Linked DNA regions of Paludisphaera rhizosphaerae. Each later gene encodes a partner of the first gene's protein in a complex. Links are inferred from orthologs where the notes say so. Each region holds a gene or a part of one and is shown in the gene's direction. Other genes may lie near its edges.

Evidence for each region.
Region 2: the proteins of G5C50_RS05915 (region 1) and G5C50_RS16865 are in contact, whole or in part, in a crystal structure (PDB 5UE9), measured with the Lactococcus lactis proteins. The link is inferred for Paludisphaera rhizosphaerae from one-to-one orthologs. Residues at the interface, in WP_023189152.1 of Lactococcus lactis: Leu4, Gln5, Ala47, Ser48, Met49, Leu50, Leu51, Arg52, Arg53, Met95, Leu98, Arg223, Met224, Ala225, Cys226, Ile228, Gly229, Ala230, Cys231, Tyr232, Ala233, Val235, Glu236, His237, Asn243, His244, Ala245, Lys247, Glu250; in WP_025017116.1 of Lactococcus lactis: Gly25, Phe27, Phe29, Glu32, Tyr33, Lys35, Tyr36, Lys48, Phe56, Thr60, Pro61, Arg62, Val63, Ala64, Glu65, Thr66, Ala67, Ser68, Gly69, Met70, Ile74, Gln77, Pro223, Glu251, Phe274, Ala275, Pro277, Phe278.

What each region holds. Positions count from the first base shown.
Region 1 is NZ_JAALCR010000003.1:340,463-354,999, forward strand. The notes cover bases 4,198-7,197. They hold G5C50_RS05915 (dihydroorotate dehydrogenase electron transfer subunit), read left to right. Parts: upstream 4,198-5,253; coding sequence 5,254-6,141; downstream 6,142-7,197. Other genes in these bases: G5C50_RS05910 (pseudouridine synthase), read left to right, coding at 4,198-5,257; G5C50_RS05920 (UvrB/UvrC motif-containing protein), read right to left, coding at 6,154-6,927. In the rest of the region: G5C50_RS05900 (sulfatase family protein), read left to right, coding at 1-1,033; G5C50_RS05905 (hypothetical protein), read right to left, coding at 1,239-2,450; more of G5C50_RS05910, read left to right, coding at 3,512-4,197; G5C50_RS05930 (IS630 family transposase), read right to left, coding at 7,236-8,276; G5C50_RS05935 (FHA domain-containing protein), read left to right, coding at 8,499-9,809; G5C50_RS05940 (M48 family metalloprotease), read right to left, coding at 9,785-10,846; G5C50_RS05945 (hypothetical protein), read right to left, coding at 10,963-11,961; G5C50_RS05950 (serine/threonine protein kinase), read right to left, coding at 12,009-14,513.
Region 2 is NZ_JAALCR010000012.1:80,262-94,730, forward strand. Bases 4,255-7,186 are described here. They hold G5C50_RS16865 (dihydroorotate dehydrogenase), read left to right. Parts: upstream 4,255-5,226; coding sequence 5,227-6,147; downstream 6,148-7,186. Other genes in these bases: G5C50_RS16860 (DUF1559 family PulG-like putative transporter), read right to left, coding at 4,255-4,951; G5C50_RS16870 (hypothetical protein), read right to left, coding at 6,152-6,688; G5C50_RS16875 (class I SAM-dependent methyltransferase), read right to left, coding at 6,780-7,186. Also shown: G5C50_RS16840 (methyl-accepting chemotaxis protein), read left to right, coding at 1-1,268; G5C50_RS16845 (chemotaxis protein CheW), read left to right, coding at 1,327-1,833; G5C50_RS16850 (CheR family methyltransferase), read left to right, coding at 1,835-2,701; G5C50_RS16855 (protein-glutamate methylesterase/protein-glutamine glutaminase), read left to right, coding at 2,711-3,841; more of G5C50_RS16860, read right to left, coding at 3,884-4,254; more of G5C50_RS16875, read right to left, coding at 7,187-7,463; G5C50_RS16880 (acyl-CoA thioesterase), read left to right, coding at 7,590-8,117; G5C50_RS32715 (Sec-independent protein translocase subunit TatA/TatB), read right to left, coding at 8,186-8,512; G5C50_RS16890 (Sec-independent protein translocase subunit TatA/TatB), read right to left, coding at 8,561-8,776; G5C50_RS16895 (hypothetical protein), read right to left, coding at 8,831-9,094; G5C50_RS16900 (hypothetical protein), read right to left, coding at 9,385-9,858; G5C50_RS16905 (DUF1559 family PulG-like putative transporter), read right to left, coding at 9,968-11,038; G5C50_RS16910 (pyridoxal phosphate-dependent aminotransferase), read right to left, coding at 11,516-12,685; G5C50_RS16915 (cytochrome c), read right to left, coding at 12,760-13,179; G5C50_RS16920 (DUF1559 family PulG-like putative transporter), read left to right, coding at 13,436-14,469.

The sequences.
Region 1 (14,537 bases):
GGACAAATTGGCCTTCGAGGGCGCGGGCGCCGCGCAGAGCGGCTGCGACCAGTGGGTCCCCGTCCTGCGCGACCGTCCCAAAGACAAGCCCTTCTTCCTCTGGCTGGCGTCTCTCGACCCGCACCGCGACTACCAGCCGAACACGATCCCAACGCCCCACCGCCCGGAAGACGTCGTGGTCCCCGTTGAATTGCCCGACACGCCCGAGGTCCGCAAGGACCTGGCCCTCTACTACGACGAGATCAGCCGACTCGACCACTTCGTCGGCGCTGTGCTCGACGAACTCGACCGCCAGGGGGTCGCGAACGACACGCTCGTCCTGTTCCTCAGCGACAACGGCCGGCCGTTCCCCCGGTTCAAGACCACCGTTTACGACGGCGGCGTCAAGACGCCTCTGATCGCCCGCTGGCCCGGCCGAATGCCGGCCGGCGCCCGCTGCGACAGCCTGGTCAGCACGATCGACCTCGCCCCCACGTTCCTGAAGCTGGCGGGCGTCCAGCCCGGCCCGACGTTCCAGGGCAAGGACGTCTCGCCCTTGTTCCGCGACCCGACTGCCAGGATCAACGACGTCATCATCGCCGAGCGGAACTGGCACGACTACGCCGCGCGGGGCCGCTCCGTCCGTTCCGAGCGATTCCGGTACGTGAAGAACGACGACCGCGAGAGCAACCTCAACCCGCCCGCCGACGCCGTCCGCAGCCCCACGTTCGTTGCCATGCGGAAGCTCCGCGACGAAGGCAAGCTCACCCCCGAGCAGTCCACCTGCTTCTTCAGCCCCCGTCCCGCCGAGGAACTCTACGACCTGACCGCCGACCCCCACGAACTCAAGAACCTCGCCGCCGACCCGAAGTACGCCGAGACGCTCGTTGAGATGCGCAAGACCCTCGCCGACTGGCAGCAACGAACCAACGACGTCGCGCCCGACAAGCTCAGCCCCGACGAGTTCGACCGCGAAACCGGCGACCCACTCCCCAACCGCGTACGGCCCCGCCCCACAAAGCGGGCGACGGCGAAGAGCGCCTCGGCGCCTTGAAGTCCCTCTCCCGCCGGGAGCGGGTCCTGAAAGGGCTCCGCGAGTTGGCCCTCATCCGGACCATACAGGGGGAAGGTGGCCGCAAAGCGGCCGGATGAGGGGGGGAATCCAAGGGCTGAGGCAAACGCAACCACCTCGAAAGGTGAAGACGAAGGCGATGACCTAGAGCGCCGGCCGTTTCGATCGCCTCTGCCGCTGCGAGTCTTCAATCGGCTATTCGGCGGGCGGCCTGACCGTTGAAGCCGTTTCGCAGCCGCCGGCTCACGACCAGTCCGCCGACCCCAAGCACGATCAGGACCGAGGGCTCGGGGACAGGCGTCTCGTCGAGCGGCGTGAGCAAGAGATACGAATCGACGCCGTCTTTCTCGCCTTCCGCGAGGATCCAGCCCGCCTGGTTGATGGTAATCGCGCTCGTGATCAACCATCCCGAACTCGCGTCGACAAGCTGATCGAGCCGAAGGGCGGTCCCGTCGCGGAAGAGAGCGCCGAAGTTTCCTTCCTCGTCTTCGGCTCGGCCGACGATCACCCCGGCGTCGTTGATCGCACTGGCGATGGAGTATCCGATTGAGTCGGGCGCCAGGTCGATCATCTTTCCGTCGCGATAGACAAAGGCGTGCAACGTTCCATTCGCGGTCTCCGCCGTCCCAACGACTTCGCCCAGGTTGTTCAGGCCGGCCGATGAGCTGTATGAGCCGCCGAGCGTCCCCAGATCCACAGACTTTCCAGTCCGATCCCTCAAGTAGGCGTGCGAGGGGTCCCCCGGCCAGGGCTGGGAGGTCCCCGCGACCTCGAGATGATCATTCAGGGCGGCGGCGGTCGTTACGCCTCGCCACCTATTGTAAGCCCACTTGGCGGGGTCCCCGGCCAGCCCACCCGCTGATGCAACATCGTCGGAATCCACCGATCCGGTCCTTGCCGAAGCGGGCGACAGCAGGATGGAGCGTTGCTCATTCTGACCGCCGTTGAGGTTCGACCAGTGGTAGTCGGTCGCCACGCCGATTTGCCATCCCTCCGAGTTGGAGGCGGTCGTCCGATATTCGACGCGATCACGCGTCAGGGGGCCGTCTTTCCAGGTCCAGGACTCCGAAAACACGACGTCGCCGGCCCTCGTGATTCCGATCGGAGACGAGTAGATGGGCATGCCTGCGAAAACTGCTGAGGTCGTCGGTGCCGGCGACGGAACCTGTGACCAGCGGCCGTCGCGATAGACGCCCGCGACCCAGGGTCCATAGCCGTAAGGAGGGAGACCGGGGCTCTGGCTCGACACACCGACCACCTGGCCGGAATCGTTCATCGCCACCGGTCGGTAGTCCGAGCCGAGGTCCGTCACCTTGTACAGCGGCGTCCCCGAAGCGGTGGGGGCCGAGGCGACCAGGAAGATCAAACCCGCCGCCATCATCCAGCGTCCCGACGACATGACCCCTCCATGGAAAGTCCCACTCCTCGGCCGGGCCTCCACCACGGTCGAATGCATTGAGACCATCGCTCTCTCAACCCCAGACGTCAAGATCAGCCCAATCCATACTGGGCGTCAGAGGCGTCGTGGCGAAGGACGGCTCACTCGGGGGGGATGCTGACTCGGGAATCGAAATCCCACAATTCCGCGACCAAAAATTGCGGTCATAGCCCCTACTCCTTTATGGAGGGTTGTGTGATCAGCACGCACGACGACGGACGATCGGCGGCGTTGAGAGAGGGGCGCGACCACGATGAAGTCGACGAACGAACCCATTCACTGCGAGGCGGACATGGTCGCTCTCGCTTCATTTCATCCGCCGGCGCCGTGGGCCCAGGGCGATCCAGAAATGGACGCTCCTCGCTCAAGATCACCAGTACCGGCCGGAAGCCATTTCTGGGTCAAACGTTGGAATCGGGGGCCGGGGCCACGCTTGCGTGGCGATGAAACCCAGATCCGTCTTTCTTCGGTGGTATTGATCGAGGAGTGTCACGAAAATGGTCGATCGAACCCGATCACGCCGCCGGATTCTCTAACGCAAGCCCATTCCCCACATAGACTTGCCCTCCCAGGACAGAGCAACAGCGACGGACGATCGAACCCAACCGAACCCGCCCGACTCGGGCGTCGGCAGATCCGGCCACGTCCGTCGTCATTCCATGGCCCAACTCGTGCGGCCACGCCAGTCAGTTCCAACCATCAGGATGAGACGTTGGGGGCGAGGGTTCTCGGAAATTGGTCGATCGAAGCCAATTCCCGAGAGTCGCCGAGCGCTGCAACTCCCTGGCTCTGTGGAGCCTATGAAGAGCATGGGCTTTCACGAATTGGGACCGTTCCGCGCGAACGAACCCGCCGCGAATGTCGTATCGAAGCCGGCGCAACCGCTGGTGGAAGCGGGGCGGAAAATCGTAAGATGAAAGTCGTCCAGCCGCGCGGGGGGTGCAACGTTTCTCGCGAGCGGTCGAATCGGTTCCGGTGGCCCGTTCGCTGCCGTGCATCAAGAAAGACGAGGAGCGTGGGCCATGGCCGAACGACGTTCGAATCCGGGCGGCGGTAAAAAACGTCCGCCGCGACAGGAAGGGGGCGGTCCGCGTCCGCCCGGTGGTCCCCAGCGGAGTCTCTCCGGCGCGGGGAGGAAGCCCAAGCGGTTCGGCCAGGATCAGGGTCCGCCGGGACCTGGCGGCAAGCCGCCGCGCGCCGGCCAGGGTCAAGGCCCGCCGTCGGGACCGGCCGATCGCAGGCCGCCGCGCGGTCGGACGACCGGCGAAGGTGCGCCCCGCAAGCCGCGCCGCCAGCCGTTGAAGTCCAGCCCCGAGGCCGAGAAGGGCGAACGCCTCCAGAAGGTTCTGGCCTCGGCCGGCCTGGGCTCACGCCGGGCGTGCGAGGAGTACATCCTCCAGGGCCGCGTCACGGTTGACGGCAAGACCGTCAAGGAACTCGGCGCGCGGGTCCACCCGGACGAGGTCACGATCGCCCTTGACGGTGAGAAGCTCAAAGCCGAGCGCCACGTCTACTACGCGGTGAACAAGCCCAAGGGCTACGTCTCCACGAATGAGGACCCCGCCGGCCGGCCCCGCGTCGTCGACCTACTCCCCTCGGTCCCCGAGCGCGTCTACACCGTGGGACGGCTCGACGAGGACAGCACCGGGCTGATGATCCTGACCAACGACGGCCAGTTCGCGAACAAGCTGGCCCACCCGCGGTACGGGGTCGAGAAGATCTACCGGGCCGTCGTGGCCGGCACGCCCAGCCAGGAAGTCCTGGCCCGGCTGACCGAGGGCGTCTGGCTCTCCGACGGCAAGGTCCGCGCCAAGCGCACCCGGGTCGTCGGCACGCAGGGCGAGGCGACCATCATCGAGCTGGTGCTGGCCGAAGGCAAGAAGCGCGAAGTCCGCCGGATGCTCGCGAAGTTCGGCCACAAGGTCATGTCGCTGACGCGCATCGCCATCGGCCCGATCAGCCTGAAGGGGATCCCCGTCGGCGACGCCCGGCCGCTGTCAAGGACCGAGGTCGACATGCTCCGCAAGGTGGCGTCCGGCATCGCCATCTCGCCGCCGCGCGACCTCGCCCCCGATGCCCGCCCCCGCGGTCGCAAGCCCGACCAGGGCCCGCGCCGGCCGCATTCGGCCGAAGGTCGCGATCAGGGACCGCCGCCGCGCCGGGGACGCGAGTTCGACCCCGAGGCTCTCGGCTCGCCCCCATCCCAGCGCCGGGGACGCCCTCCCCAGGGCCGTCCCGACGATGATCGCCGCGCCGCCCGTCCGGAGCGATCGCCGAGCGGCGTCCGCCCGCCCCGCCAGCACTTCGAGGAAGGCCCGGAGGGTCCGCCGCCACGCCCGCAAGGCAAGGGTCGCCAGGGATACCGGCCCGAAGGCGGACCGCCGCGCGGCAAGGCCGCATACCGACCGGAAGGAGGCGGACCGCCGCCGCGCGGGAAGGCTCCGTACCGACCCGAAGGGGGACCGCCGCCACGCGGGAAGGGCGGCTATCAACCCGAAGGCGGATTGCCGCCGCGACCGCCGGGTCCGCCGCCGTCCCAGCGTCCGCCGCGTCCCGCCGGCCCGCCGCCGTCGCAGCGTCCTCCCCGCCCCGAAGGGCCGCCGTCGCCCGAACCGAGGGGAAGGCGGATCATCGGGCTGGACAACGTCTACCGTGAGACGCCCGAGAACGCCGGGCCGGGCGGCCCGCCCAAGCGGCCGATGCCGAAGCGGCGTCCGCTGCGCAAGGCGGCCGGAGTCAAGCGGAAGCGACCGGGCGAGGATTCATGAGCGACCTCTGCACGAACAACGCCCTGATGCGTCCCGCCGCGCTCGTCCTGGAGAACAGGCCGATCGCGCGGGACACGTTCCTCCTGCGGCTCGACGCCGCCGAGATCGCGCGCCGGATCCTCCCCGGCCAGTTCGTCATGGTGCGAGCCTCTGAGGAGGGGGCGGACGACCCCCTGCTCGGCCGACCGTTCGCCCTTTACGACGTTCAACGCAAAGGGACAGGCGAGCCGGTCTCGTTCGACGTCGTCTACCTGGTGATCGGCCGGGGGACGGCCGCCCTCTCGCGTAAGCGACCCGGCGACCGGCTCGACGTCTGGGGTCCGCTCGGCAACGGCTTCGGGCCGTCGCCGGGCCCGGGCCACGCCCTCTTCGTCGCCGGCGGCGTCGGCCAGACTCCATTCCTGGCCCTCGGCCGCGAGTGGCTGGGCGCGACGACCTACGGCGAAGGCGAATCGCCCAAGGGTTCCCCCGTCGAGTCGGCGACCTTGCTCTACGGCGTTCGATCGGCCGATCTGCTGGCCGGCGTGGCGGACTTCGAGCGGGCGGGGATCCGGGTGGAGGTCGCGACCGACGACGGCTCCGCCGGCCGTGCGGGGTTCGTCACCCAGCTTCTGGCCGAGCGGCTCCAGGCCGGTCAGCGTCCCGCCAAGATCGTCGCCTGCGGCCCTCCGCTGATGCTGGCGGCGGTCGCCGGCCTGGCTCGCGACCACGGCGTCGCGTGCGACGTCTCCCTGGAAAACCACATGGCCTGCGGCTTCGGAGCCTGCTTCAGTTGCGTGACGCCGATCCTCCAGGACGACGGCCGACCCGACCTCCGCCGCGTCTGCGTCGAGGGCCCCGTCTTCCCGGCCGACCGGGTCGACTGGTCCCGCCCCTCGCATTGATGAAGTAAGAGATCAGCGTCGACTTTTGGCCTGCTGGGCGCGGATCTGGTCCCGAATGCGAGCGGCCGCTTCGTAGTCCTCGCGGGCCACGGCCTCATCGAGCTGCTCTCGCAAAGTCTTTTCCACAGCGTAGTTGCGACGAATTTCCTGCTCGTTCAAGCGGAGTTGTTCGATGAGCGACGGGTTGGGGGATTCGGTCGCATCGCGTTCCTCCCACCAGGTCCGCTGGTGCAGAGCGATCCTCTCAACGCCGTCGCGGAGGGCGTCGATGGCCTCTTCGGGCCGTCGCCGCTCCAGGGCCATGGCCGCCTGCGCCTGGGCCTTGTGGAACTGCACAAGCCCGCGGAACTGCTCGTGTGAGGCGATGTAATCCTCGTCGGCCCCGTGCTTTCGGACGAAGTCCATGAGGGCCAGGGTGTGGTCGGAATCGCGGATGGCCAGTTCGTAACGGCGGAGCGAGAGCCAGGCCATCCGACGGTGATAGAACTGGACGAACTCGCGGTCAGCCTCGACGCAATGGTGCTGCGACATCACCCAGTTCGAGCCCGGACTCTCGCTGGTCCCTCGGTTGGCGGCATGGTAGCGGAGGTAGTCCAGATAGGTCGTCGCCCCATGCGGCCGGGAGCCGTCCGGACGACCGGCGACCTCCAGTTGAAGCACCCCCAGCTCAATCCGGATCTGCAGGACGTTGCGACCGTCCCGGGCGCGGATCTCACGAGCCAGCACCTCCCCCGGCTCGGGATCGTAGGGCCACCCCTGGATGACGTCGTCCAAATCCTTCCGCATCCGCCAGCCCCCCGAGCGCGTCCGTTGCCGCCCCGCTTCCACCGCCTCTTGTCGAATTATAGTCCTCCCCGCATCGCAATCCTACAAATCACGAGCCCCAGCCGCCCAGCCTCCCGATTCTCGAACGCGATTTCCAATTTCCGCCCCGCCACCCCCTTGAAAATGGGACGACGACTCGGCATCATGTTCCTATCAATCCCACCTGCCATCGCCCTCCTAGCTCAATTGGCAGAGCAGCTGACTCTTAATCAGCGGGTTGTAGGTTCGAGTCCTACGGGGGGCACTTTAACATCATGCGAGCAAATGACTTAGGGAGAGAGGCCGCCCGAAGGAATTAAGGGGTGGCAGTGAAACTCGCCCAATCTCGCCCTTAAGTGCCTGTCAAGGCAGTATTTCTGCTGACAGCAAAACTCCGGGCCGTTGAGTCGCCTGTGGTTGCTGATCCTTTGCCGACGGCTACTAGAGCGCCGACCTATCGCATCGCGTACATTGTGCGGGAATTGAACCAGCCGACGATGTCTTGCGGTGTGATGATGCTTGCGCAAGGCGTCGCCGATCGCGTCGATCACGGCGTCAGTCGAGCGGGCCGCGGCCGACCTCAGCTCGCCCTTCAGCTTCGAGAACATCTCCTCGATCGGCGAGAAGTCGGGACTCGAGGTGGGCAGCGGGATGACCTCCGCTCCGGCTCGGTGGACGGCCTTCAGCACCGCGGCCGCCTTATGCGGCGACACGTTGTCCCAGATCACGACGTCGCCGCGATGCAGCCGCGGGGCCAGGACCTTCTCCGCGTAAGTCTCGAATGCGGCGGCGTCGGTCGCCCCCCGGAACACGAACGGGGCCGTCGCGCCACGGAATCGCAGGTCGCAGATCAGCGTCAGCGTCGTCCACGACCGTGGGGCCGCCGCCTCCACTCGCCCCCCCTCGGGGGCGCGGCCGTAGGCCCGCGTCATCGACGTGTTCGCCCCGGTCTCATCCACGAAGACGAGGCGCCTCGGGTCGACGCCCGCCGCCGCCTCGAGGAACGCCGTGCGTCTCTCGCGACCCTCGGGCGTGTCGCGTTGGGCGTCGTGGAGGACCGTCTTCTTGCGGGTGATCCTCAATCTCTTCAACGCCCGCGCCACGGTCGTGCGACCGCAGTCGACGCCCAGGCGGTCGCGGAGTTCGTCCAGGGTGGCGTCGGGTTGCTCGCGGACCAGCCCCCAGAGCCGCTTGAGGTCGTCGCCGCCAAGAACAGGGCGACGTCCGCCGGCGTGCGGCCTGGGATCGACCGAGCCGGTCTGGCGATACCGCTTCAGGAGCCGAACGATCGTGGAGACGTCGACGAGGAACCGCGCGGCGATCTCACGCAAGGAACTAAGGAACTCTCGCCAGCCGCCACTGTCGCCAGGATTCGCTCGCGAAGATCTTGAGAGTAGGGTCGCACGATGCACCTCCTGACTACCCTCCATTGTATTCAGGGCAATCCGATCGGTCGGCGCTCTAAAGCATCGAACGGGCGATGGATTAGAACTTCATGTGATTGCCGGGGTAACGAACGAGCCGCCATGCGGCCTATTGAGAGCCTTGCGACAATGAAGACCTCACTGATCGTCGGATCGAGACCGGAATGCGATGTTGTGGTAACAGTCCCTTCGGTTTCGGGGCGTCATTGCCAGGCGATCCGCGAAGGAGATGTCGTTTACCTGCAGGATCTTGATTCGCGCAACGGAACTTACGTCAATGGCAACCGGCTCGCGGGGGCCGATAGGGTCGCGATCACGGCCTCGGATATTGTCCATTTGGCGAGCCATCAACTCGACCTTGCCCCGGTGTTCGCCGATCTGTCGATGACCGCCGCCTCGACCGAGAGGTATCTGAGTCTTAAAGGGGATTCCGCCGTCGTCGGTCGCGGGATTGACTGCGATATCACCGTGGCTCTACCGAACGTCTCCACGAGACACGCTCGGCTCGCCAGGGTCGGCGGCGAAGTCATGGTCGAAGACCTCGGGTCGGCGAATGGGACGTTCATCGATGACGTCCCGGTTAAGAAGCCAACCGTCATACCGCGCCAAGGCGTCCTAAGTCTGGGATCAAGCCGATTCCGGCTCACACAGGATTCTTGGGGCTCGCTCCCACTAGTGATCGCGTCTCAGCCGACGTCCGGTGTTCTTGGGACCGTTCCGCCCACGGTCGCTCCATCGCTGTCCGTTAAGGCCGCCGAGACGTCGGCTATCGGCCAGAGCAAGATGGCGATACTCGCGGCTGGAATCGCCGCCGCTCCGATGCTGGCCGGCCTTGGTGCGAGACTGGCGGACGGTGGAGGGTTCACCGCTCCGTTCATCCTTGCATTGGCGGCACCGGCGCTGGGGGCGCTAGACGTGCTCGCTCTCAGCCAAATGGGCGTATCTGGACCGTGGGCCCTAGCGGGGGTTGTCGGGTCGATCGTCGTTCAGGCCGCGCTGCTCGGGGTCCTGGGGGCTCCCTCCGCGCTTCCTTCGGCTCTAATCATCCTCGCCCTCGCCGGATTCGTAGGAGCCGCGGCCGCAGCCTTGATCAAGTCTTGCGTGCCTGTAGGGACAGGACCGCAGGCTGCCGCCACGATCGGGCTTGTCGCTGCGATGGCGTCCCTGGGGGGACTCGTCCCGATGCTCCCCGACCTTCCCGCAATTCTCAGGCCCGCGGCTGCGTTGTCACCGACTCGTTGGGCCTTCGAAGGGCTCGTCCTCGCGGATTCGGCAGCGAAGCCTGTCGCAGAGCGGATCTTCCCCGCGGCGACTCACCAGATGGGAATGCCCGCGGATTGCGCGGCCTTGACGCTTATGGCGACGGGTCTCGTCGGTCTCATCGCCGCATTGCGAAACACTAACGGCGTCGGTCCTCAGCCGGCCTTCTCAGCTGCCTGAGCGGGCAATTTGTCCTTGAGCCGCTTGAGTCGTTCCGCCGCGCTCGGCAGAGCCCGATAATGCAACTCAAATAGCGGGGTGTCAGGCTCGTCCTCCGGCCTGACATCGCCCGAAAGGAATCCGTTCGCACCCGCATATCGGTCGAAGTTCGTCAGAAATGCGAGGCACTCCCGACGTGTGGAATAAAGCCTCTTGAGTTGTTGCAATGCCCAGTCGTCGGCCTCGAACTCCAGCGTCTCGCCATAGCTGCGAGGGAAAATGAACATCAGGAAAAGCTCGCCCGTCCCGTAGGGCAGGTCCTTCAAGGCAGGCGTTCGCAGGCATCGAATCGCGTCGCCTCGATCGACATGATGGATCTCATGCGCCAGCGCAAACTGCAGGACGTAATCCTGGTCCTCGCTGGCCCAGTTCATCAGGCCTCGCGTAACGTACACGTAGCCGCCTGGATGGGAGAAGGCGTTGACCGCGTCCGAATCAAGGATGTTAAAGCGGTATCGAACATCCTTTCTCTCGCAGTTCTTCAGGATGGGCTCCGCGGCTTCCATCAATCTGCGTTCCATGTCCTCGTTTTGGAATCGACGAGTCAACTGAGATTGCATCACCATGCGGTTGAGTTCTCTTCCCAACTCCAATTCCTGGTCGGCGGTTAATTGATCCAAATCCCACTTACGCTTGGCTTCGCGCGAGGCGAAATATGGGTTGATCGACTCCAAACCGATTGGTGCCTTCGCATCCAAGGTTGAGTCGCCGGCTTTGGGTGCAGCGTCGGGGGGGGCGGGTGCAGGCGAGGCGTCGACGGCTTTGGTCTCGGCAGGAGGCTGCGTTTCCGGAGTAGCGACGACGGGGGCCTCTGCAAGGGGCTGGGTCGTCGCAACCGATTTCGTCGCCAGGTCCGGGACCGGGACTGGCTCGCTCGCAGGGGCGACACGGATCGGCGGCGGGGCGGGCTCGAGAGAATTGGAACGATCGGGCTGATCGGCAGGAAGGGCGGCGGAACCCTCTCGCTGCGGCTCCGGCTGGGCCGCCGCCTCCTTCAAGCCAATCCTATGCACCTGCCCGAGTGTCCCAACGAACCAGCAAGAAACTATCACGTAGACAAGAGCTCCAGCGGCGATTCCGGCTTTCCTGGCCACAGGGATGCTCCGGGAATAGATCAGGGGTGGACCGGGGCGGGCTGGCCTTCGGCTTCGGGATTCTTGACCATTTCATAATGGGTGCGAAGCCTGGAGTAAATCTCCGGGAAAATCGCCTTCTCTTCGGGGGTGACCGCGGCACCGAACTGAAGGTTGTGGTTCCGCATGTATTGCCGCAGATCGTTGACCGTCGTGCCGGAGTAATGGTCGAGATCGTGCAGGGCGAGTTGGAGTCTGTGGGTCTTGAGCATCTCGACCGTACTCTCCAACTCGCGGATGCGCTGAGCGCCCTCGATGTTGCGCCGATCGTTGGGGCGATCGCGAAACGCTCGTTCGAGGTCGGTCCCCATGTTCTTGACGGCCGCGGAAAGCCTGTCGATGGCCGCGATACTCGTCGCGCCCTCAACCTCCTGCTCCAGGACATTCGCCAGCGCGTCCTCGTAGTCCTTCCGGACGCCGTCGAAGCGGGGGTCCTGGAACGCCAGGGGCCATTTGCCTCGCTGGCGGAGGACCAGGCGCCTCATCGAGAAGCTCTGAGCCCCTAGCCCCGCCACCTTGAACGGGAGCCTGCGAACCTCGTCGACGGTCAGGCCGATCGCCGGGGTGCTGTGAACGGACTCCGAGTTCACACCGGAGTTCATCTTCTCAAGGATCTCGTTGAGCGCATCCCCCGTGTCCACGTCGCGTGCCTCCGGCGAGTTGAGGATGCGGTCGTGGATCTTGCGGTAGTTCTCCAACCGCTGCATCTGCAGTTGGTGGCGGTGGATGGCGTTAAGGTAATTCTGCATGGCCAAGGACGCGGCGACGTACTCATTGAAACGAATCCAGGTGTTGAGGTGGATGGACTCCGCCTGCGCAGAAGACTTCGCCCCGAGCCCGCGTGCCAGTTCGGCGAAACCCAAGCCGCGCAGATAGTCACCCTCGGGGGTAGAACCCGGTTCAAGGACGAGGACCTGGGCACGTCCTGACGTGGCGGCGCTCAGAAGTATGAGGACGGCCAGGCTCAAAGGCTTCCACATCAATCGGACCTCCCGCTGTTGAATTCGGGGCGTGACTTCGTTGTGGATCATCGGCCCCTCTGCAAGGCCCGGATTCGGGCGTCGTATTCGGCCTGGTTCTGCCTCACGATCCGAGCGGACGCCGCGGCGACTTGACTGAAGAATCTGTCGAACGCCGCCGCGCGTCGGTCGGCGGCGGCGTATGATCGGGCCTTCTTCACCTTGCTCCGAATCGTGGAGACGAACTTCTCGCCGCCAAGCCGTTCGACCCATTTCGCTCCATCGACGTAACCGCTGTAGCCATTGTCGCCTGACGCCTCGATAGCAACGAAATTTCGGTCGAGTTCGCCAGCGGCGAGTCGGACCTTGTCGTATCCCAAGAGAACTTCCATGGCGACGATCGTCAGGATGGCGTCGCCGCCAGTCTTCGGTGCGTGGACGTGAATCCGAACGACGGTCGGAACCTCGGGCTTGCCATCACCGCGGAGTTTTAATTCCGCGATCTCCTGCTCGTAGATCGACGCCATCATTTGATCGACCAGGAGTTTAACCTCGGACTTGCCGCCATTTCGATGATAGTCGAAGTACCCCCGGCCCAGGCTGACGTTGTAGCCTTCCTTGGTGTCGATCCTGACTCCGATCCCGCCGGGGTACTTCGTCGATCTTTCGAAGGGAACGCGGCCGATCAGCAGGATGTCGGCGATCTCTATTTCACGACCGTCGAAATCACTCATCTCATCTTGGAGGCGGCTCAGGCTCACGGGATTCTTGATCTCGTTCCCCGGGTCGGGCGAACCGGCGGTAGCCAACGGCGACGATGACGCCGCGTCGATCGCGGGCGTCGGAGTGGTTGTCGCGGTCGCGGCAGGTTTCGTGGCTTCGATGAAGGAGGGCTCCGAGACCGACGTCGAGAGGTTCGATGTTGGAGGAGGCGTCCGGAACGGGAGGGGTGCGTTTTCTTGGCTCGCGTCGACGATTCGAGACTCGTCGTTGAGCTTCGGTCTCGGGGCCGGCTGCGCGACCGCTGCCGGTTCGCGTGGTGGAGCGTCTGTCTTCGCCAGCATCGGTCCGACTGTCCTCGCAAGAGTCGACGCGATCGCGTTTGGCGGCGTTTTGGTCGCCTTCCGAGCCACCGGCGGCGTTGCTGTCCGACCCAGGTAAAGTCCCGCCGGCACGACGACCACCATCAAACACGCAGCGGCCGCTCCAATAAGCCTCAGCCTTCCGTGCCCAGACGCTTCTGACGAGTCTTCCGGTTCCTCGGGCTGCTCTCCCGAGGTGGGTGGTTCAAGGATGGTCGGGGAGCCGAGTGGATTCCGCGAGACGAACGGCGCAGCTTCGAGAACGGTCATTCCTTCCCGCGGCGGACTAAACGCGTCGGCTGACTGTTCGAGAATGGTCCTCCCACCAGGCGGGGGGCTAGGCCGTTCGACCAGAGTCATCCCGCCCAGAGAAGACTGCGATCCGAAGGGGGGGGCTTCGATGATCGTCGCTCCGCCTGTGGGCGATTGATGCGTCACGGCCCTCTCGCCCGACTTGGCCGCGACTTCCTTCATGATTGGAGCGAGAGCCGCGGCCACCTCGGCGGGGGTCTGGAAGCGGTCGGCCGGACTCTTGGCCATCATCCTCGCGACCAGGGCTGCCAACGCCGGGGGGACGTCGGGACGCATCTCATTGAGCGGTTTCGCCTGCACTGAATGGTGTGCGCTGAGGATCTCGTGAAGGCTGCCGGAGAAGGGGGGACGTCCGGCCAGAAGGCAGTAGAAGGTGCAGCCCAGGCTATAGACGTCGGCTCGAATGTCGGTTTTCAGGGCGTCCTTCGTCTGCTCCGGGGCGACGTACTCAGGCGTACCCATCATCCCGCACTGCTGCGTCGGTCCGCTATCGATGTCGGCCTCGCTAGAAACCTTCGCCAGGCCGAAGTCGAGAATCTTGATTGTCGGGCGTCGCCCCTCGCGAGCGACCATTAAATTGCTGGGCTTGACGTCGCGATGGACCATTCCGCGCTCATACGCGTGCTGAAGACCGTGGGCGGCCTGCCGGATGAAATTGCAGGCGATCGGTACGTCCAGCCGCCCCTTGGCTTCTACGAGCCTGGAGAGGTCGCATCCCTCGACGTACTCCATGGCGAAGATGATGCTCTCGCCAAGGCGAGAGGCGCTGAAGGCGGTCACGATGTTCGGATGATGGAGTTGGGCGGCGGCCCGAATTTCCTGAAGGAATCGGTCCATCACCGTTTTCTGCTTCACGAGGTGAGCGCCAACCACCTTGAGGACCTCTTTGCGTCCCATGAAGATGTTCTCGGCCAAATAGACCACCCCCATGCCGCCTCGCCCCAACTCTCGGATGATCTTGTAGTCCGGATGCAGCGCCAGATCGGGAGGGATCGGAGTGCCGCTTTGAGCCCGCGGGGCCACGACGCCAGGGGAGGTGGAGAGAGGAGTGCAGCGACATCGGCACTCCTGGCAATCGGCCAAGTGTGCGGTGATCGCTCCGAGGAGAATCGAGTCCAACGACCCGCGACTGTAGCTCGCAAGGGTCTCGGCGCTCGGATGCTCGACTTTGTTAGGCATGATGCACTCTCGACTTCGGCTCCG
Region 2 (14,469 bases), on another replicon or contig:
CCGGGTTCGCCGTCCTGACGGCCGTCCCCCTGGTCAACGCCTATGAGACGATCTACAACTCTCAATGGACGATCTTCAAGCTCCTGGTGGGGATCGTCCCTCTGACGCTTCTGTTGAGCTTCCTCTTCGGCCGCTGGTTCATCCGGCCGCTCTTGCAGATCATCCGGGTCACCGGCGACCTGCATCAGGGGCACCTCTACAACCGCACGGGGATCGTCCGATCGGACGAGATGGGGAATCTGGCTGGGTTGACGGACTCCGTGGTCGGCAAGCTGTCGGAGGTCATCAGCCAGATCCGCAACACGACCGACTCGGTCTCCACGGCGAGCAACGAATTGAACTCGTCGGCCCAGCAACTGGCCCAGGGGGCGCATGAGCAGGCGGCGACGCTCCAGGAGATCGGCTCCAGCCTCCAGTCGGTGGATGGGTCGGTCGCCCGCAACGCCCAGCACGCCCGCGACACGGCGAGGACTGCCAACGAGGCCAGCGCCCAGGCGAGCAAGGGGGGCGAGGCCGTCCATCAGACGGTGGCCGCGATGCGCGAGATCACGCAGAAAATTCTGATCGTCGAAGACATCGCCTATCAGACGAACCTGCTGTCGCTGAATGCGGCGATCGAGGCCGCCCGCGCCGGCCCGCACGGACGAGGGTTCGCCGTGGTCGCCGGCGAGGTCAAGAAGCTCGCCGAGCGCAGTCAGGCGGCCGCCCAGCAGATCAGCGACCTGGCCAAGAAGAGCGTGGCCGTGGCCGAGAACGCAGGCCAGCTCCTGGAGCGAACCGTCCCCATGATCCGCGACACCTCCGAACTGATCTCGGAAATCGCCGCCGCCAGCCAGGAGCAGATGAACGCGATTCGCGAGATCAACATCGGCGTCAAGCAGCTTGAGGACGTCGTCTCGCAGAACGCCGCGGCCAGCCACGAGTTGGCGGCGACGTCGACCGACCTGGCCCAGCAGTCGTCGAGCCTCCAACGTGAGGTGGAGTTCTTCCGACTGGAGGCCGGCGCCGCCTCATCGCCGCCGCCCCCCACGCTGGGCGGCCCACCACCTCGAGGGATCGCCCACCACCGGCCTCCCAAACGGCCCCCCGCGCATCTCGGCGAGATGCCGCGCGGCGAAACCCACCACGCGACCGACAACGGCTCCGGAGGCCGAGGCCACGGCGCCCCGCTGCCGCCGCCGGGACCGCCGCCGGGGATCGTCCCGCCGCCTCGAGGCGGGGTCGTGGTCAACCTTGACGACGACGACAATTTCGAGCGATTCTCATGAGGGCCGGAGTCGAATTCGACGCGACCACGCGACCCCACGCCCCGGGAGGGCCCCGCGGATGATCGACGCGACCACCGAGCCCGCCGCCGACGCCGACCGCGACCGAGCCCAGTCCTACGTCGTCTTCCGCCTCGGCGGCGAGGGATACGCCCTGGAAGTCCTGCGTGTTCAGGAGGTCCTCGACGTTCTGGCGATCACCGAAGTCCCCGGCTCCTCACGATGCCTCCTGGGGGTGATCAATCTTCGCGGCCACGTCGTCCCGGTCTATGACCTGAGAATCCCGTTCGGGCTCGCCATCGACCCCAAGCCGGCCCGGGCGCCCAGCGTCCTGATCGTCGAGAACGAGGCCGGCAACGACTCCGACGTGACGGGGCTCCTGGTCGACCGCGTCTCCGACGTGCTGGAGTTCGCTCCTGAGCAGGTCCAGCCGTCCCCCCAACTGGGGCTGGGCAAGACCACCCCGTTCGTCCGCGGCCTGATCCGCCACCAGGACGCCTTCCTGCTCGTGCTGGACGTCGACCGCGTGTTCTCCGTGCTGGCCACGATCAACGGCGAGGGGGTCTAACGTGGCGTCGTCGGGCCTGCCGCCATCCTCGCCCCCGGGCGAACCCGATCCGTGGTCGGAGAAGGACTTCGGCTGCGTCGTCGGCTTCCTCCGGAGCCAGATCGGCATCTCGCTGGAGACGCACCGCATGGGGCTGCTCCAGGCACGCCTGCGCTCGCGGCTTCAAGCCCGAGGGATCGCCAGCTTCACCCAGTTCTATGACCAGGCCCTGCGCCCCGACCCCACCGGCTGGGGGGCGCAGTTGTTGATCGACCTGTCCACGGTCAACCACACCTCCTTTTTTCGAGAGCCGGCCCACTTCACGTTCATGGTCGAGCTGGTCCAGAGCTGGCTCCGCGAGACCCCGTCGGCCCCGGTTCGCCTCTGGTCGGCCGGCTGCTCCTCAGGCCAGGAGCCCTACAGCATGGCCATGGCGCTGGCCGAGACGCTGCCGCAGCACAACCTCGCCCGCATCGACATCTGGGGGAGCGACCTCTCGCTGGAGATGCTGAAGGTCGCCGCCGGCGCCATTTACACCGCCAGGGACGTCCAGGGGGTCTCTCAGGCCCGACTTCGACGCTTCTTCCTACTGGGCCGCGGGCCTCGCGAGGGCTCGTTCCGGATCGTCCCGGAGATCCGCGACCTGGTGAAATTTCGACACATCGACCTCCGCACCGGGATCTGGCCGATCCCCGCCGACTTCCACATGGTCTTCTGCCGCAACGTCTCGATCTACTTCTCGGACGACGATCGGCAGGCGCTGTTGAACCGGCTGGCCCAGCACATCCGGCCCGGCGGCTGGCTGGTGATGGGAAACGGGGAGATCCTCCCCTCGGTCCCGGCGATGTTCCGCAAACACTCGCCGTCGATCTTCCAGAAAGAGGAGTGACCGTCCGCCATGGCCCTGCGCGACCGCTCCAAAACATCGCCTCCCGGCCACCACGTCACCATCGAGGTCATGGTCGTCGACGACAGCGCCGTGATCCGCCAGCGGCTCAAGTCGATCATTGAATCCGACCCTCGTTTCCGCGTCACGCTCGCGGCCGATCCTTATGAGGCGGTCGCCATGCTCAGCCGGTCGGTCCCCGGCGTGATCGTGCTGGACGTCGAGATGCCCCGGATGGACGGCCTGACCTTCCTCCGCAAGCTGATGAAGCAACACCCGATGCCCGTGGTGATGTGCACGTCGGTCGCCGAGCGGGCCGTCACGGCGCTGGAGATGGGGGCGATCGAGGTAATCGCCAAGCCCGATTGGCTCAACGCCGCTCGGCTGCCGGAGTGGTCGGAGAACCTGCTGGAGAGCGTCCGCAACGCCGCCCGAGCCGGCAAGCTCCCGTTGCGGGAAGAGCGCCCCCAGGCCGCCTCCGACCCCCGCCACTCGGCGGACGTCGTCCTGCCGCACGCTCCCTACATCCCTCGGGCGACCCTCGGTGAGCCGATCGTCGTCCTTGGGGTGAGCACGGGCGGCGTTCAGGCGATCCAGGCGTTGCTGCCCCACTTCCCGGCCGACGCCCCCGGTATGGTCGTCGTTCAGCACATGCCGGCCGACTTCACGGGCGCCTTCGCGGAACGCCTGAACAACGACCCCCGCATCCAGTTGGAAGTCGTCGAGGCCCGCCACCATGAGCCCATCCGTCGAGGGCGAGTTCTGGTCATCCCCGGCGGGACCTCGCACGGGCTCGTCCGACGCCACGGGTCGGGCTACCGCGTCGAGTTGAACGAGGGTCCGCCCGTCTGCCTCCACCGGCCGAGCGTGGAAGTTCTTTTCCGGTCGGCCGCGCAGGCCGCCGGCCCCGCCGCCGCGGGCGTCATCATGACCGGCATGGGCGACGACGGCGCGGGCGGCCTGCTTGAAATGCGCGAGGCCGGCTCGCTGACGATCGCCCAGAATGAGGCCACCTGCGTCGTCTTCGGCATGCCCCGCGAGGCCATCCGGCGCGGGGCCGCCCGTTACGTTGCGCCTCTCGACTCCATCCCCCACACCATCATGGCCTGGGTCGCCGACCCCGGCGCCGGCACCTGGCACTGATGCCAGGACGCCGGCGTCGTTGGGGCCGAGATCGCTCGTCGATCAATACGAGTCGGACGAAACGACTTCGCCGCCGGCTGCGGAGTTGATCGCCAGCCAGGTGGGCATGCTGATGCTGTTCTTGACGAACCGCACCGAGCCGTCGCCGAACAGGACGTTGATTCCGCCGGAGTGCTTGCTGCGAGCCCCGGCGTAGGCCAGCTTGTCGCCGGCGCCGCCGACGCAGGGGAGCCCCTGAACGGGTTCGCTGACGCAGAAGACCGTCTGGTTCAGGAAGTCGCCGCTGATGCCCGAACGGTAGTAGTCGGTCGGGTTGTTCGGCGCCAGCCGGGCCATGTACGAGGCACCGCCGGGGAGCGTCGACCACATCATGCCGCGGACGTCATACTGGGCGCCCTGGAGCACCTCCGCGGCGAGGGCCGTGTTGCTGGACCCGTCGGTCATGCCCGCGATCCCCATCGTGAAGAACCCGAACGCTCCCTTCTGGAACGTCGGCAGGGCCCCGGTTGCCGGGTCGACCATCGGGCTGACAGCCGGGGTCGTATCCTGCCCCCATTGCAGGTTCCCCCAGTTCGCCCCGTAGTTCCCCTTGGTGAAGGTGATGAAACTCATCGCCCCGCCGGCGTACGCCGGGGTAATCTGGAACTGGTTGATCCGGTCGCTGGGACACTGAAACGTGCTCATCTTCGTCGTGGCCACAGTGCTATTGGCGATCATCCCCAGGGGCAGCGGGAGGACGGGCCCCTCGGCCCCGAGCTGGAAGTTGTACGCGTTCGAGAGCACCCCCTGTTCGATGTAGGGGAGCATCAAGCAAAACCACGGGGTGTTCTGGCAGTTGCTGAAGATGTTCGTCTTGCAAGCCGAGGCCCCCGGGACGAGCGTGCCGCCGACGCCCTGGATGCAACCCGTCGGGAACGAATCGTTCGCCGTGTGATAGTTGTGCATCGCCAACCCGAGTTGCTTGAGGTTGTTGACGCACTGGGCGCGGCGCGCGGCTTCGCGCGCCGCCTGCACGGCCGGTAATAAGAGGGCGATCAACACCGCGATAATGGCGATGACGACCAGTAGCTCGATCAGCGTGAACGCGCGCAGCCTCGAAGACCTGGACATGTGCGACAGGCTCCTGAACGCGAATTGTCGGGAGAGGACGACCGAACAAGATCGATGACGGTTTGACTTGCCCTCGTCGACGAGGGACGCACCGATCACAATATCCATCGGCGGCGCCCGTGGCGAGAACGTTCTGTCAATGTCTTACAATTTTCAGAATCCCTAAATCCGACCCCCGCCTTCCTACGCTCGAAAGCCTGGCAGCGAAGGTTCGAAAAGGCCATGATGAAGCCGTGGCGCTGGGGTGAACCTCATATGAAGGGAGTCCGACGACGGTGGTCGACTTGCGCGTGAAGTTGGGGCGGCTCGAACTGAAGAATCCGGTCCTGACGGCCTCCGGGACGTTCGGCTACGTCCGCGAGATGGCGGGCTTCGTCCGACTCGACCGCCTCGGCGGCGTCGTCCCCAAGACCGTCACCCAGCGACCGAGGGCGGGAAATCCCACCCCCCGGACCGTCGAAACCCGTGCTGGACTGCTGAATGCCATCGGCCTCGACAACGACGGCATCGACCACTTCCGCGAGCACCATCTGCCCTACCTACGCACGCTCGGCACGGCTGTGATCGCGAATATCGCCGGTGAAGACGAGAATCAGTTCGTCGAGATGGCCGCAGCGCTGGGTGACGAGCCCGGTCTGGCGGCCGTCGAGTTGAACGTCTCGTGCCCGAACGTCAGCCACGGGCTCGATCTGGGCGTCGACGCCGCCGCTGTCGGCCGGCTGGTGCGGCGGACCCGCGAGGCTTGCCCGCACCCGATCATCGCCAAGCTGACCCCCAACGTCACCGACGTCGTCGCGATCGCCGCCGCCGCCGCCGAGGCCGGCGCGGACGCCGTCACACTCATCAACACCGTCCGGGGGATGGCGATCGACTGGCGCAAGCGCCGGCCGATCCTGGCCAACGACGTCGGCGGCCTGAGCGGGCCGGCAATCAAGCCGATCGCGCTGCGGATCGTTTGGGACGTCGCCCGCGCCCTGCCGAAGCTCCCCATCATCGCCGTGGGGGGGATCGCCGACGCCGACGACGCGCTCGAATTCCTGGTCGCCGGCGCCTCGGCCGTCCAGGTCGGCACCGCCACCTTCTACAACCCTCGCGCGGCCGAGGACGTCCTCGACGGGATGATCCAGCGCCTCGACGACGCCGGGATCGCGAACGTCTCCGAGATCATCGCTTCGGGGCGCTCGAACCGGGGCTGACGCCTCAGCGGCGGGCCAGCAGCCGAAACGGAGCCGTCGCCACGCGCCAGGCGGCGGCCAGTCCGATGCAGACGACAGCCCCGAGGATGGCGAAGCTCATCGGGCCGTCCTGGGCGTAGGCGCCCAGTTGAGAGGCGAACGCCCAATGTGCGGCGGCCCCGCAGGCGCCGCCCACCAGCGCAAGCTTCGTCTTGGGGATGCCGCCGAAGATCCAACCCAGGACGTTGACCACCCCCACCGCGAAGGTGAGAACACCGGCCGCCGCGAGCCCGAAGGTCGTCGCGGCGACGAGCGCCCCCAGGATCGATTTGGTGAAGATCCCGCCGACGATGAGTCCCGTCAGAGCCCCCGCGGCCCCGTAGTCGCGGACGGCGTCGGTCCAGTGGTCGTACGACGCTGGTGGGGCTTGCTGCCCTTCCCAACGGCGCCGGTCGGCCTCGCCGTTCCAGTAGCCGACGACCTCAGCCGCGGATCGCGGGGCACCGGTGGAGAAACCCGTCGATCCCGCGTTGTATCCGCGGTTGTAGTCTTCAAGGCTCATGGGGGATCCCCTCCGCCTGGTCGATCGGCCGCGACATCGCAGCACTTCTGGGAAATCGACGACGGCGGACCAGCCGCTTGAGCCGTTCCCGTCAGCGATCGCGCCGGACGACCCGAAAGACCGTCCCTTGCCGAGGGCCGGCCTCGTCGACCGTGCGGACGGGGACTCTCGTGCAGGCGAAGCCCCGCGCGGCGACCAGATCGGGGAAGTCCTCGGACGCGGTCCGATACGGAGTCGTCAGCAAGGCCTCGCCGCCGGGGGCGAGCATCCGGTCGAGGACGTCGACGACCAGCGGGACCAGCCGCCGTTCGTAGAGCACGTCGGCCCCGAGGATCCGGGGGAAGGTCAGCGCAGGGGGCTGCCGCCAGTCGAGGATGAGCGTTTCGGCGCGGTCGGCGGGGAAGCCGCTCTCGGAGACGCTGCGGTGGATGAAATCGAAGGGGGCGGGTTCGTAGTCGCTGAACCGGACGCGGAAGCCCAGCGCCATTGCGGCGAGCCCCCCCAGGCCCAGTCCGCAGCCCAGTTCCAGCACCTCGTCGTCCCCCGGCGCGACGCCTCCCCAAAGCTCGGCGACGGCCTCCACGAGCATCCGGGCTCCGGGCCAGACGTACGCCCAGTAGGGCATGTAGTCGTCGGCGCGGTTGCGGTCGTGGACGTCCGGGTCGTCCAGCAGTCGGTCAGGGTCGGCGGGACGCACCAGTCGAATGGGTCGGCCGGCGACTTCAAAGGTGGAGACGGCGGCGGGGCCGCGATACACGGAGGAGGCGAGGGACATCGGCGGTCTTTCGAGGCTGGATCAGGTGGTTTGACGTTCGGCTTATACTTCAATTAAGTCCGCCGCAACGACCGGGAGAACGACGACGCGGCGGGCGATCCTTCAGCGTAGGAGATCGCGTCGACGATGGACGCTCCCAGGAATGAGGACCCGACAGCCCCCCGCGCGGCGATCGACTCGCGGGTAAGCCTCTCGATCCTCACAGTGCCGGGCCAGGCTAACCCGTTCGGCACGCTGCACGGCGGGGTCATGCTGCGGATGGCCGACGAATGCGGGGCGGTCTCGGCCCTGCGGCACGTCGGCAAGGGCCAGGTCACGACGGCCGCGATGGACTCCATGACGTTCCTGTGCCCGGTCTACGTCGGCGAGCGGGTGGAGATCGTCGCCGAGGTCACCCACGCCGGGCGAACCTCGATCGAGACCCAGATCGAGATCTACGCCGAGGCCTTGCAGCACCCCGGTCGGCGCAAGGTGGGCTCAGGCTATGCGCTTTACGTCGCGCTCGACGACGAGGGGAGGCGCCCCCACGAGGTTCCCCCCTTGCTGTCGGTCACTGAGGCCGACCGCCTCCGCGACGAGGCCGCCGCCGCCCGCCAGGCCGTTCGGCTGGCCCGGCGGGAGGAGGCGAAGCGGCACAAGGCGGATTTTCTCTGATCCGACGCGACGGCCCGCGAACATCCCGTAGGCTGGGCCGAAGACCCAGCCTACCAGCCGCCAACGACTCAGTTCGTCGCCGGAGGGGCTTCGGCGGTGGTCGAAACTGCGCCGGGGACCTCGAACTTGGGGACGGTCTCGTCGACCGTGGTCGAGCTGGACGACGAGCCCTCGTAGGACGACTTCGGGGCCTGGTACGGGGTGGTGTAGTTCGAGATCGCCGAGGACGACGACGAGTCGACGTCAAGGGCGCTGGTGACCTCGTTGAGGCCCTTCTTGAACTCGACGATCCCCTTGCCGAGCGACCGTCCCACCTCGGGGAGCCGCTTGCCGAAGAGCAAGACGGCCAGCCCCATGACGATCATCATCTCCATCGGCCCGAGATTCGGAAGCATGCGGCAGGCTCCGTAATGCGCTGGCGGTCGATCCGCTTCTGGTCCGGGTCAGGGGGTCGGCGGGGTGATCTTCTTGTCGGCGTTGACGGCCTGGTCGAGTTCGTCCTCGATGCCGGCGACGCCCTTCTTGAACTCGGTCACGCTCTTGCCGAGCGACCGCATCACGCTGGGGAGGCGGTTGCCGAACATCAGGAGCGAGACGAACGCCACCACGAGCAGTTCCGTCGTGCCGAGGTTGGGCAGGAAGGCGAGAGGCAGGGGCATGGCTGGGTCCTCTGTCGGTCGAATAGGGTCGGTCGGGTCGACTTCGAAATCAGATCAATGAGGTCCGGCGGCGATCAGGGTCCGAGTGACGATCCAGGCGGCCACGGCCGCCGCGGCGATCAAAGCGAGCGCCCAGAAGAGGCGGTCGCCCCGAATCAACGAGGCTCCGACGGGTTTGGGGGGCTTGCGCCCTCCTCGCCGGACGGGGCTGATCCAGGGCATGACGGTTTTGGCGCGGTCGCTCTTGAGCACGCCCGAGCGGCCGTAGAGCGCCGCGGCGACCATCGCGATCAACACCAGCTCGCGAAATCCGATCATCGCGCCTCGCCCTTGGCTCGCAAAAGCGGTCGGAGGACGCCTGATCCGCGACGGACGCGGAGGCGCTTGTATGAGAAGGTGAGGCCCACGGGAAGCGGGCCGCCGAGGAATTGTCGCGCACGGGGCGCCGCCAGGTTGGTGGGGGCCGACAGCTCGGCTCCGCCCATAGGCCAATGCGTCTCGACAGGGACGACGCGGGTGGGACTACGTTCTACTTATCCTACCGCGGCTGCGCCCCCTGTCAATCCCCCAGCCGAGGACGGAGAGGAGGCGAGCCTCGGGGGCCTTCGTCAGGATTTCTTAACCTTGGCCTTGGCGGGGTCCTCGATCGTCCCGGCGGCCTTGGGCGCGGCCTTGAACTCGTCGGCGGTCATCTTGCGGATCGTGCGATTCTTCATCAGGACGAAGCCGCCGGAATCCGGGACCGACTTCTCGTAGGCGAGAACCTCGTCGGCCGAGTCTCCCTTACCGCCGGGGGTCGTGTCGTCGAGTTTCACGCTCCAGATCACAACCAGATTGCCCGACCTCACTCCCTGGACTCCCTCGGGCATGGACTCGGCGAAGGAGGCAAAGTCCTTGATCCCCGAAGGCGGCTTCTTCTGGGTGTCGGTGAAGGCGGCGTAAAGAGCGCCGATCTGGGCGAGCGGGCCGTTCTCGGACTCGGCCGACGTGACGCTGTTGTTCACGGTCGGACCGCCGTCGCAGCCGGCGACGGCTCCCAGGCCGGCCGCGACGATCAGCGGGGCGACAATAGTTCGAAACATGGCGTTCCCCTATCTGTCTCTCGTTCGGGATGGTTGGAAAGCAAGACCGGGCGGCGAGCCCCAAGGGGACGCCGCCCGGTCGTTCGATCGGCTGGCTGAAGGGCTGAGATCAGAGGGCGTCGGCGCTGATGACCTCGCCGCCGGCGCGGGTCCCCACGGCCATCCAGGTCGGCAGGCTAATCGAGTCCTTGACGAAGCGAACCGAGCCGTCGGCGTTAAGCACGCACACGCCGCCGGAGTGGTTGCTGCGGGCCGCAATGTGTGAAGCGCCGGCCGCTGAATCCAAGCAGTCGAAGCCCTTGTAGTTGGGCGGGACGGTGTGGGCGTAGGTGGACATCGCCTGAAGCGCCCGGTGATACTGCAGGCCACGGTAGTTCAGCGGCAGATACGTGCTGGTATCGCAGTCGCTGGGGGGCGCGTAGTTGCCGGCCGTCGTCGTCCAACCCTGCGAGCGATGGGCCATATCCTTGGCCATGATCTGGGTCGTCGTCGACGGCTGGCTGGACCGCTTGGTCTCCGAGAACATCGCCGTGTTGCTGGTGCCGTCGGTGATCGAGGCGATCGTCACCGTGCTAGTCACCTTGCGGAAGTCGGGGTTGGTGGCGATGCTTCCGGTCAGATTGAAGGTGATATTGAAAATGCCGAGCAGGATCGTATTGGTCTCCGCCGTCCCCACCGCGGGGGTGTTGAAGAGTTGGGCGGCCGTGGCGCCGATGCAGCCGTAATAGCTGTTCGATCCGTAGGGCTGGCCGCTGCTGCCGGTCATCTTGTTGGCCGTCATGTCGGACGGGCAGACGAACGAGGCGATCTGCTGACACCTCGCCGTCTCGTTCTCCGGATAGGTGTGGACGTCGAGGTCCAGGTTGAAGGCCCCGTACAGCGAAGCCTGCTCCATATAGGGCAGAATCAGCGTCAGGATCGATCCGCGGATGTACGCGGCGGTAAGCGCGCCGGAGACCTTGGGAACGGGCCCCTGGCCGTCGGGGAACTTGGTGTTGGCGTTCTCGAAGTTATGGACCGCCAGGCCGATCTGCTTGAGATTGTTGACGCATTGGGCCCGCCGGGCCGCCTCGCGGGCCGCCTGCACGGCCGGCAGCAGGAGGGCGATCAGGACGGCGATGATGGCGATCACCACCAAGAGCTCGATCAGCGTGAAGCCGCGACGTGGGAGTGGTGTCATGGGAGAGCATCCTGGTCGAAAGGGGGGAATCCCTCGCCGAGGGGCGGTGTGCGGGAGGCCTTCGAACATTGAAGGCGTGCAAGCCCGGGAGCCTCGGTCGGAGAGGCCTTTGAGCGAACGCAAGGCTGAGTTTTTGAATTGATAAGGACGGTAGGCGGGACGTCGCCGTCGAGAAATCCGCCGATCGGAGGCCTGGCCGGTCGACATGACACCGCCGGTGGTCATTCAATCAAACAGGGACGACCCAGGCGACTTAAAATTTCGTAATTTCTTCTGCTGTGTTGATATTTCTCATCGCAACTCATGATGATCCCAAATCCGGGTCCAGATGCAGCGGTTTGCTCTGTGGCTGCAGCGAAGCAGCAGCCCTGAGTTCGACAAGGCCAACTGCCCCCCAGAGGCGATGTCTCTCGTGGACACTCCACGGGAATTTCCGATCTCTTGGCGACAGGATCAGAGAAGCGGAGGAGGTTCGCCTCAACCAACTTCTCTCAGACCCTGTAGGCGACGGGCCGCCTCGTCGAGGGTCTCGTCCTTCTTGCAGAAGCAGAAGCGGACGTACGACCTGCCCAGTTCCTTGTCGCGGAAGAAGCTGGAACCGGGGACGGTCGCCACGCCGACTTCGCGCACGAGCTTCTCGGCGAAGGCGACGTCGTCGGTCGCCCCGAACGGGCGGATTCCGGCCATGATGTAGTACGCCCCCTGCGGCGCGGCGAACTCGAAGCCGACGTCCCAGAGCACCTGGCTGAAGCGGTCGCGCCGCGCCTGGTAGGAGGCGGCGAGGCCGTCGTAGTATTCGCGGGGCAGCCGATAGGCGACGGCCCCAGCCTCCTGGAGCGGGGCCGCCGCGCCGATCGACACAAAGTCGTGGACCTGGCGGAACGCCTTGGTCAGATGCGTCGGCGCGAGGATCGTGCCGACCCGCCAGCCGGTGACGGAGTACGTCTTCGACATCCCGCCGACCGTGACCGACCGCTCCCACATGCCGTCGAGCGACGCCAGAGCGACGTGTTTACGGCCGTCGTAGACGATGTGCTCGTAGATCTCGTCGGTGATCCCGATCACGTCCCACTTGCGGCAGAGGGCGGCGACGGCCTCCAGCTCCTCGCGCGAGCAGACGCCCCCCGTGGGGTTGTTCGGGTTGCAGAGCACGATGGCCTTGGTGCGGTCATTGAAGGCGGCGGCCAACTCGTCGGGGTCGAAGCTCCAGTCGGGGGGACGGACGGGGACGAACCGGGGCGTCGCGCCGGCGAGAACGCAGTCAGGCCAGTAGTTCTCGTAGAAGGGCTGCGAGAGGATCACCTCGTCGCCGGGGTTGATGATCGAGAGCAGGGCGACGAGCATCGCCTCGGTGCTGCCGCAGGTGACGGTGATCTCGGATTCAGGGTCGACGGTCAGGTCCAGGTGCCAGGCGGCGTGTTCGGCGATCGCATGGCGGAGGTCGTGGGCGCCCCAGGTGATCGCGTACTGGTTGACGTCGTCCTGGATGGCGCGGCAGGCGGCGTCCTTAAGGACCTGCGGAGCGGGGAAATCCGGCATCCCCTGCGCAAGGTTGACCGCGCCGTGGCGGCGGGCCTCGATCGACATGCCTCGGATGACGCTGTCGGTGAATCGCGAGGACTTGACCGAGAGGAGAGGATGCTGCATCGAAGGCGTCTCAGAACGAGAGCGGGGCGGAGGAGAGCCGTCGCCTCGCATCAGCGCGGGCGACGGCTTGGGGATCACTCGGGGCGGTGCGCGTCGTGGCAGGACTTGCACGAGCCGCCGATCGCCTTGGCGGAAGCCTTCAGCTCGCCGGAGTCCTTCTTGTCAGCGGCCGAGGCGAGCTTCTTGGTCTCGTCGGTCAGGGCCTTGGTCAGCTTCGCCCACGAGGCCTTGTCGCCCTTGGGGGGGTCGTTCTTGCCGAGGTCGGGGGCGTATTTGCTGAAGAGGTCGGAGACCTCCTTAACCTTGGCCCAGTCGGGCGAGTCGCTCTTGGCGGCAGCCTGGAGCGACTTGGCCGGAGCGGTCTTGCCGGCGAACAGCTTCTTCATGACGACCTCGACGGAGGCCGGGTCGTCGGCGGCGGCGTCGACCCGGGCGGAGATCAGGCCGGCGACGATCAAGACCGCCAGGCTGGCGCCGCAGATCAGGCTCTTCATGCAATACTCCTTCTTGGGAACTTCAAGAGTGGGGCCTCTAGACAAGGAAGGGGCCCCCCGATTGCGTCGACGGAGAGCGAGGACGGGCCGCGCGGCCCGTCGGCGTCCAGATAGACTACCGGCAAGGCCGAACCGCGGCCAGAAGAGACCGCGCCGGTTTCCCCTCCGTGCGACGACGAGTGTACAAGCCGAATCCCGGCGGTTTACAATCCGACCGAACTCGACACCTGCGACCAACACACTCTGAGGACGCGACATGCGACAGCCGCACGAGTCGAAAGGCTTCACCCTCATCGAACTCCTGGTGGTGATCGCCATCATCGCCGTCTTGATCGCGCTGCTGCTGCCGGCCGTGCAGTCGGCCCGCGAGGCGGCCCGGCGGGCCCAATGCGTGAACAACCTCAAGCAGATCGGCCTGGGGCTTCACAACTACGTCTCGACGCACAACGCCTTCCCGCCAGGGCGGATCAACAGCCATATCGCCGGCCGGGGGAACACGTGGGGGGCCTACGCCCAACTCCTTCCTCAGATTGAGCTGGGCGTCGTCTTCAACGCCTTCAACTTCAACCTCTCGCCCGACATCGACCCCGCCAACACCACGGCCGGCGGCATCTTCATCTCGACGTTCCTCTGCCCCAGCGACCCCAGCCCGCCGCAATACGCCCAGACGAACTACGGCATGCACAACTACCCGGTCTGCGTCGGCAGCCTCTACCCCGTGGTCCAGAGCCCGTTGGACGCCTCCGGCGCGGCGTTGGGGATCCGTCCCGACGGCATGTTCACAGAGAACAAGGCGACAACGATCGGGGCCGTGACGGACGGGACGTCGAACACGGTTGTGATTGCGGAGTCGATCCGGTCGGTCCCGGGGATGACGTTCGCCCAGGCCCCTCTGAACGGCTTCGTCATCACGGGAAACAATACGACGAGCGGCCCGCCGATCACGTCCGACGCCGACTATCAGTCGCTCTGCGTCACCAACTCGCCCCCCGGCTTCCAGGTGACGCGCGGCAGCAAGTGGTTCTACGGCGCCCCCGGCCACAGCATGTACAACAACCGCCGACGCCCCAACGATCCCCAGGTCGACTGCCGGGGCGGTCTGCCGCACAGCGACAAGAGCGACCCGTTCTGGAACCAGCTTTCGCTCAACGTCGCGGCGCGGAGCAAGCACCCCGGCGGCGTGAACGGCCTGATGGCCGACGGCTCCGCCCGATTCTTCAAGGACTCGATCGCCCTACCGACTTGGTGGGCGTTGGCGAGCCTCGCCGGCGGCGAGGTCCTGTCGTCGGA